2 regions of the Psychrosphaera aquimarina genome follow, and region 2 is predicted to be linked to the other one. Evidence: predicted binding sites of a transcription regulator. Region 2 holds the regulator's gene; the other holds the start of a gene.
The links. The regulator sigma-54, encoded in region 2, starts transcription at its own class of promoters, with help from an activator protein. The targets are predictions, from matches to a motif close to GTTGGCACGNNNNTNGNNT.
Positions count from the first base shown of each region.

Region 1: a site for sigma-54 is predicted at 2,179-2,197, ahead of RT723_RS05345 (EF-hand domain-containing protein). Genes of this name have one in related genera too.

Region 1 is NZ_JAWCUA010000003.1:460,966-465,612, forward strand. Features, by position in the region: gene RT723_RS05335 (hypothetical protein) at 34-1,014, shown strand; gene RT723_RS05340 (VF530 family protein) at 1,166-1,597, shown strand; gene RT723_RS05345 (EF-hand domain-containing protein) at 1,848-2,120, opposite strand; gene RT723_RS05350 (hypothetical protein) at 2,462-3,022, shown strand; gene RT723_RS05355 (HAMP domain-containing sensor histidine kinase) at 3,013-3,957, shown strand; gene RT723_RS05360 (hypothetical protein) at 3,954-4,532, shown strand; gene RT723_RS05365 (sigma 54-interacting transcriptional regulator) at 4,529-4,647, shown strand, end outside.
Region 2 is NZ_JAWCUA010000010.1:307,057-311,703, forward strand. Features, by position in the region: gene mgtE (magnesium transporter) at 1-323, opposite strand, end outside; gene RT723_RS13290 (HPr family phosphocarrier protein) at 465-737, opposite strand; gene rapZ (RNase adapter RapZ) at 727-1,596, opposite strand; gene ptsN (PTS IIA-like nitrogen regulatory protein PtsN) at 1,597-2,046, opposite strand; gene hpf (ribosome hibernation promoting factor) at 2,138-2,425, opposite strand; gene RT723_RS13310 (RNA polymerase factor sigma-54) at 2,459-3,952, opposite strand; gene lptB (LPS export ABC transporter ATP-binding protein) at 4,004-4,647, opposite strand, start outside.

The DNA of each region.
Region 1 (4,647 bases), on a different contig from region 2:
TTCCTTAATATATAAAAATTAATTGGAGTTATTATGACTATTTTATCATTACCTAAAAAAGTAAAACTGGCGGTGTTGTCACTTAGTGCTTTGTTGGTAGGAACATCATTACAAGCAGCCACCATTGAACAAAGTACCTTAGATAGAATTCAACGAGACATGAATATAATGACAAAGATCTTAGAAACATCTTTGGAACAAGGGCGAGAAAGGAATGTAAGAATTGAAGGGTTTTATTTAGCCAATCAAGGCATGGTATTTAATGTGGACCCGAGTCATCGTTTTCACTTTGATATGAACGATAGAAACTTTGCTCCTGTTATGCCAACAGCACCGATTGCACCTGTGGTTATTAGTGGTGATGCACGAAAATACTTATCCGAACAGGAAATAGAAGAGATAGAAGAGGAAGCGATGGCTGCGGCTGAATCAGCGATGGAAATGGCTGAGATTTCAATCGATTTTATATCCGACTCAGACTGGTCTCAATACACAAATAAAGAACGTACGGAACAACGTGTAATTCAAAAAACCATGCGTGATGAAACAAGAGCATTAGAACGTGAAGCTAGGCAACTAGAGCGTGATGTTAGAGAGATAGAACGCAAACTCCGTGACGCTGAATTTGAAGGTGAATTGCAAGATGCCAAAGAGTCTGAAAAAGTTAAATCATTAAAAAAAGAAATGAGCAAACTTACCGACGCACTGACAAAAGTAGCGGGCAAGATCCAAGAAAAGTCAGATGCGTTAAGAAAAAAAGCAGAAGCCATTCGCAACAAAGAATTAGAGAAACAGAAAAAAGCGTTAGCTGAAACAGAAAAAGTGATCAGTCAGACAGTATGCGATTTTGGTTCAGGGTTACGTTCATTACCAAACGATCAACATATATCGTTTAACATTGAAGGCAAGGTAGACCGTTTATACATATTCACCAAGCAAAACATTATGCAATGTGGAGATGGAAAAATTAACGCTGCCAAGATGTTAGAGAACGCCATTAAGTATTCTTTATAATCACTCAAGTTATTATATAGGTTTATCAAAGAGCAGCGTATTTAGGCTGCTCTTTTGGTTTTTTGCATCAAATATCCGCACTGACTATCTTAACAATGTCATACAAACTATAATGACCTCATATTAAAGTTATACAGTTATTGTTATCCCCATGAGCACAGAAGAAATTTATAAAAACAACCCATTACACGGTAAAAAACTAGAACAAATATTAGAAGAGTTAGTCGACTTTTATGGTTGGAATATCCTGTTTGCGTATTTGAATTTACAATGTTTTAAAACCAACCCAAGTATTGAGTCGAGTTGTAAGTTTCTAAGAAAAACCCAGTGGGCACTTGAAAAAGTGGAAGGGTTTTATATGTATAAATTAAAGAACTTACCAAAGCCAGACGATACGCAATTTGCTTTACCTCCGCGTGATCGTATCGTGCCGTTAAATCAAAAGCCAAGAACACCAAGAGAATTGAGCTTAGCGGATGCTGAACGTGTGAAATACAACAAACAAAAAGCTAATTTAACGCGTTCTATTAGACAAAAAGCGTCTACCGTTGAAGACCCTTGGGGCGCATCAAGAAGAAAATAACGTAACAATATATTGTGCATGCCATTCCGGAAAGAATTTCATCTATTGCGGTGGTGAGTTTTTATACCATTGGTATTACTGCAATGATGGTTAGTTTCGCGTAATTAGCACTAAGTTTTGTGTCGAAATACCAAGAGCCTTTTCTTGTGGTAAAAAAGCCAGTTACATGCTTTCGCATAATAACTGGCAATCGAGGAGAGGTTACATTGTCATTCATACATAGATAAATGATGTTTGTTACCTGAATCTATTAGAAAGATTCAAGTTCTTTTTTGCTTAAGCTGCCATCGTTGTTGGCATCGATTTTAGTAAAGTTACTGATTAAAGTGCTGTTTTTACTCGCCATAACTTCTTCTTTACTTAACTTACCGTCGTTATCCGAATCTAATTGACTTAATAAATGGCTAAGGTCAGTTCTACTTCCCATTCCTGTCTGTATGTTGGTCGCTTGGTTTGCACTAACAAAAAATGTAGCAACTAAAGAACTAATAACAACTAGGGTAATTTTTTTTAAACTTAACATTTTAATTTTCCTTTTTATTTAAGATTAACGTAGTAGTTTCGTACTAACGATAGGTATATTGCAGTCAACGTGCCAAAGTGTAAGCTATTGTTATTTAAGGTTTATTTTAATTTTTTATTGTTGATCTGTCGCTAAATGGAGACAGTGAAATTAATTAAATTTAGTATTTATGCAATAATACGTAATGAATTTTAAAATTTTATATATAAATCAATAATTAATGATTTGTATTGGAGGTGTGTGCGGACTGTCGCTAATACCAGACAATGTTGTTTATCCTTGTTAAACAGGGTTAAATCGAACAGTTGATTATTCGTGTTAAACAAGGACGAGCTGGTTAAATGCAAGATTGGGTTAAAAAATTATCATTGTTTCGTGGTTCAATTAAATCACTGACCTTAATGGGATTTGGTTTAGTGGCTTTGCCTTTGGTATTTGCTTTGCTTTATAGCGCCAATCAAGTGAATAAGTTATCTCAACAGGGAACGTCAGCTATCTTTAATGTTGCTGAGCTGGTTGAAGTTAATCGTCAGATCAGTCAAGCACAGTCTAGGTTGGAGCGATTTTCAGGTCAATATGTTGTGTTAAAAGAGCAAGAGTTGCTTAATCAATATTTAGCGCAAAGAGTGTTACTCGACAGTGTACTTACCCAAGAGTTTAAACAATATCACGATATTCAATTGTCAGAATTGATAGAGACTTATACAAATAAAATCGTAGAAATAGATCAGTTAATACAAAGCACCCCCGCAAATCTAATTAATTTAAATCAAGTGCAAGAGCACTTTAAAGCGTTGTCACAGATCAATCAGAAAATATCACTGCACTCCAATCAAATTATTAATCAACAAGCAAAAGGAATGGAAAGTTCGGCTAACGAAATAAAAAAACCATGTTGCTGAGTTTATTAATTATTCCAATTACGTTATTGATTGCTGGCGTGTTTATCGTGTTGATCACACGTCCGCTTAAAGTATTACTCGGAAAAATAAAACGATTAGAGCAAGGTAGTTTTCAATTGCCTATCACGGTAGATGGCTCTGCAGAGATCAAAGAAATTGCGGATGCTCTAGAGTTGATGCGCAGCCGATTACATATATTAGAGTTACAAAAGTCGAGTTTTATACGTCATATCTCACACGAATTAAAAACACCGTTAGCGGCAATTAGAGAAGGCACTGAATTAATTTACGACAATAGTGTGGGTGAATTAAATAATGACCAGCAAGAGATCACTAACATCATCCGAACGAGTGTGTCTCGTTTGCAGCAATTAATTGAAGACTTACTCGACTTTAATATCGTATTGGACTCAACCAGTTTACAAGACGCTGAAGTAATTAACTTAAACAAAGAGATAGAAGACGCGTTAGCGTTGCGTTTGTTAGATGTGAACCGAAAGCAGCTCAAAGTAAGTAAAGACATCGCTCAATTATCACTACAATGCAATCGCAAACAATTTAGTGTCATCTTGGATAATCTATTATCAAACGCAATTAAGTTTTCACCAGACAAAGGCACGATTACCATTAAGGCTTGGGTTGAATATCAGACGTTACAGCTATCAATAACCGACCAAGGTGTAGGTATCGCTTCTTCATTGTTTGACAAAATATTTGATGCGTTTTATCAGGGGGCAATAGAGCATAACAGTCCGATAAAAAGCAGTGGTTTAGGGTTAACCATAGTGAAAGAGTTACTCATGCGATTAAACGGCAGTATTTCTATTGATAGCGACATGAACTCACCAAGTTTTACCACGTTTACAATTAGTTTGCCTAAAGCAAAATTGTTATCACCTACCACCACTTCTATGTTGGAAAAACCATCATTATGATTATGCGATTTAACACATTTACCTTTTTGAAAACCATTGTCACATTTGTACTATTTATGACCCTGTTTGGTTGTCAGTTAACTAACTTTCAGCGTTCAGAGATTACGAAACCAGCGCCAGTGGTGAATGAAACAACGCCTATGACGAGTTATTACTTATGGGTTATGAAGCTAGACAAACAGGAAGTGCAGGCTGAAATTAATAAACTACAAAGTAAACTTAATGAAGGGAATACCGTCGCTAAATTGCGTTTATTTTTGTTACACAGTTTGCCAAGCTCGCCCCAATACAACCCAACCGAAGCATTATCTCAACTTGAGCAGCAAGCACTTGTTGGTGTACCTGATACAGATTTAGCCTTTATCAGGATGCTAAAAAGTCAATTGCAGCAGCAAGTATCGAACAATAAAAAACTAACCAGCCAGCAGCGGTTATTGAATAAAAAACAAAAACAGCTTAAGGCACAAAGTAACAAGCTCGCAGAGTTAGAGTTACGTTCGCAAAAATTACAGCAACAAATTACTCAGTTAAAAGAAATTGAGCGTTCAATAAATGATAATGGAACCCCGTTATGAATGAGTCAGACAGTTTAAATACTAATCTCAATAAAGAAAAAATTCTTATTGTTGATGATGACCCGAGTTTGCTGCGTTTATTGGCTATACGTCTGAATGCGGTAAATTACCATGT
Region 2 (4,647 bases):
GGCATACCGCGTAAAACGTCGGCAAAGTCATCATCGTCCAAATTACCGGCAGCTTCAGCTACTTTTTCTGGACTCATATTTTTTAAGATAGGATTACGAACTTCATCTGATAGTTCTTCTAATACTTCACCTTGAATATTGGCGTCGATAAGTTGCCAAATAACAGTCCTAGCTTTAGGTGGGGAAGAATGAAGTAATAATGCAATATCGGAAGCCGGAAGTGACTCAAGCATATTTCGAACGTGGACAAACATACCACTGTTAAGCGCGGTATTAAGTTCATCAATAGGAATGTTATATTCTTGTTCTAGTAGCTCTGGCATAGCCCCATCGTGAATATGCTTGTTTGAGTCTGATTTATATATTTTCAGACAAAATAGGAATATAGAGAAAGTTTAACGCACAAGCGTTATCTTGAACAGTAACTCTTTGATTTTTGTGTTAATAAAATATAGGAGTGAAGGTTACTCGTCTTCGTCAAATTTATTACTGATTAATTGGCAGATCATATTAACGGCTTCTTCAGCATCATTTCCTGTTGCAGAGATAGTTACCTCTTTGCCTTGATTACTCGCCAACATTAATAGTGCCATAACACTATCAGCATTGGCCGTTTTATCGGCCTGAGTCAGGGTGACAGAAGCATCAAATTGTTGAGCTAATTGAGCTAATTTAGTTGCTGCTCTTGCATGCAAGCCTAATTTATTTTCTATTTTTACGGTGCGACTACTTTCCATCTTTTTCACTTTCGTAACGGGCCATTTCACGGTGGCGGACTCGGATGTTTTTATCTCTGGACTTAAACTGTCTAGCTAATGTTTCTGCAATATAAACGGATCTATGTTTACCACCAGTACAACCAATAGCAATAGTCAGGTAACTACGGTTATTTCGTTCTAAATGTGGTAACCAAGTGGACATAAAATTATTAATTTGAAAAACAAATTTATTCACTAAAGGCTCGCCAGCAAGAAACTCTCTAACCGGTAAATCTAAACCCGTAAGCGGTCTTAATTCTGGCTCCCAATGAGGATTAGGTAAAAAACGAGCGTCAAATACAAAATCGATATCATTAGGCACACCGTATTTAAAACCAAATGATTCAAAGGTTAATACCAGCTCTTTTGATGACTTACCTAATATCTTCTCTCGTACCATCTCAGTTAATTGATGTACATTAAGTTGAGAAGTATCTATGTATAAATCAGCACGGTTAGCTAATTCATCTAATAATTTACGTTCCTGTGAAATCGCTTCTGGTAAAGACGACTCGCCTCTTGAAAGGGGATGCAGACGACGGGTCTCGCTGTATCGTCTGATCAAAACCTCATCACTAGCATCAATATATAATACGGTGACATTGACGCCCTTTGGTAAGAAATCAAGGTTATCCATTAATTCTTGTTCAGAGGTGGGTAAATTTCTCACGTCTATACTTACGGCAACTTGGTCGTAATTTTTTTCAAGAGAATGAGATAACGCGGGTAATAAATTGACAGGTAGGTTATCAACACAATAATAGCCAAGATCTTCTAAAACCCTTAGAACGACTGTCTTCCCTGAACCTGACCTACCACTGACTATAAATATATGCATCTATGCTGCTTCAACTATGTTGTAAACGTCGAGGTCTGTTTCAGCTCGGCGTAAATTTTTAACTGTTTCTTTGTTATCTAATAACTTAGCAATAGATGCAAGTGTAGACAAGTGGGTATCACATTGATCTGCCGGAACTAATAAGGCGCAAAAAATATCAACGGGACGTTTATCAATGGCGTCGTAATTGATCGCATCTTGATTAACTAGAAAAACAGCTACGGCTTTTTTTATGTTAGTTAGTTTTCCGTGAGGGATAGCAATTCCATTGCCTATTCCGGTACTGCCTAACTTCTCTCTATTCATTAGACTTTCTAATATGTCATCAAATGAGTGGTCAGGGAGTTGTTCACTGGCTAACAGGGCGATTTGTTCGAGCACTTTCTTTTTACTCGCACAGTTAGTTAATCGTTTTGTACTTTCTGGTTGGAGAAGAAACTTAAGGTTCATTGACGTTCATTTACTACATTTACTTTTGAAGTGTACTCAAAAGGTAAGGTTACGAAATACCGTCCTTGGTATTTCCAGAATAATGATTAAATTAATGTTTGGTTAATTTTTCTTTGTGTTTAATGACCTGTCGGTCAAGCTTATCGATTAATGAATCGATGGCCGCATACATGTCGGTATGCTCAGAGGTTGCGAACAGCTCTCCACCATTTACGTGCATGGTTGCTTCTGCTTTCTGTGCTAGTTTCTCAACGTCTAAAATCACATGGACGTTATTAATATGATCAAAATGTCGCTCTAATTTGGCAAATTTTGTATCGACATATTCTTTTAAAGATTCAGTAGTGTCAATATGACGACATGTTAGGTTTATTTGCATAAGAAATTCCTTCTGTATTAAGTTTTACTTGGCTTACACCAAACGTTTTCTTTGGTTTGAAGGGGGAATGTTTAACGATTCCCGGTATTTTGCAATGGTTCTTCTGGCGACTTGGATACCTTGGTCAGCCAAAATCTCTGCAATCTTACTATCACTTAACGGTTTTGCTTGGTTTTCTGCTGCAACGAGCTTTCTAATAAGGGCTCTAATTGCAGTAGATGAACATTCTCCACCATTCTCAGTACTAACATGACTTGAGAAGAAGTACTTAAGTTCAAAAATTCCTCTAGGTGTATGCATATATTTATGGGTGGTAACCCTAGATATCGTTGATTCGTGCATATCGACCATTTCGGCAACATCATTGAGTACCATAGGTTTCATTGCTTCAGGACCATATTCAAAAAACGCCTGTTGCTGTTGAACAATACAATTAGATACTTTTAATAATGTGTCATTTCTGCTTTCTAAACTCTTAATAAACCATTTAGCTTCTTGTAAGTGAGAACGAACAAATTGAGTATCGTTGGCATTTTTTGATGTCTTACTTAACGATGCATATTGTTCATTTATTTTAAGTTTAGGCATAGAATTTGGATTTAGCTCAACTATCCAACGGCCTTTTTTCTTCACCACACTTACATCAGGGATCACGTAGTCAATTTCGTCTTTAATAACGATGCTGGCAGGGTTAGGATTTAGTTGTTGGATCAGTTCCAAAATGTCTTTTAATTCTGGTTCTTTTAATTTGGCTTTACGTAACAGAGTGCGGTAATCACGATTGGCTAATAAATCAATGTAGTTGTCGATGACATCTATAGCTTCGTTTTTCCAAGGCGTGTCGTCAGAAAATCGTTTTAATTGAATAGACAAACACTCTTGTAAATTACGGGCTGCAACGCCAACAGGGTCAAAATGCTGAATTCGTTTAAGTACCGCTTCAACTTCTTCTATTTCAACGTCTTCATTGTCAATGCTTTCAACAATATCTTCAGTAGAGATAGTTAAGAACCCTTTTTCATCAACCGCATCAATAATGGCGGTTGCGATGGCTAAGTCTTCGTCGGTAAATGGAGATAAATTTAATTGCCACAATAAATGGTCTTGAATATTTTCAGTTGTCTCACCTTGGTATACGGTGTCTTCACCTTCATAAGCGGGACCTGAACTCGCAGGAGCAGCACTCATGTAGTCATCCCACGTTGAGTCCATTGGGAGTTCTTCAGAAATGGTTTCACTTTGCAAAGCTTCGTTCGAACTCATCTCTTCTTGAGACCACTCATTGTCGTCATCGGAAGTCGTGTCTAATGTACCTTCCTGCAATGATTTAAGGTCACCATCATATTCTGCATCAAGATCTTGTGATTGCTGTTCGTCTTCACCATCTAACAACGGGTTACTATCAAGAGCTTCTTGAATTTCCTGTTGTAATTCCAATGAAGATAATTGCAATAAACGAATAGCTTGTTGCAGTTGAGGGGTCATTGTTAACTGCTGACCCATTCTGAGTTGTAATGTAGGTCTCATTTAATTCCGTTACTTAAACGCGTTTAACTGATTACTCGTAAGTGATAGTTACTATAACTTGAACTGATCGCCTAGGTATACTTGTTTTACAATTTCACTTGTTAAAACTTGTTCAGGAGTTCCTTCCGCAATGAGTTCTCCATGACTTACGATATACGCTTTTTCGCAGACATCAAGTGTTTCTCGCACATTATGGTCGGTAATTAGAACGCCAATACCTTTGGCTGTAAGTTGTTGAATTATCTTTTTAATATCTATAACCGATATAGGATCTACACCAGCAAATGGTTCATCTAATAAGATTATTTTCGGGTCAGCAGCTAATGCTCTGGCGATTTCTACTCGACGGCGTTCTCCACCAGATAGGGCCATACCATCGCTGTCTCTGATATGTTCAATATGAAATTCAGAGATCAGATCGTCTAACTTATCGGCTTTTTCATTGGCATTTAAATCTTTGCGCATTTCAAGCACAGCCATGATGTTTTGAGATACAGATAACTTTCGAAAGATAGATGTTTCTTGTGGTAAATACCCTATGCCTTGGCGAGCTCGTACGTGCATAGGTTCGTGGCTTAGGTCTACATCATTTAATGTGATGCTGCCTTTATCGTTAGGCACTAATCCTACAATCATATAAAAAGTGGTTGTTTTACCAGCGCCATTTGGACCCAATAAACCAACCACCTCTCCAG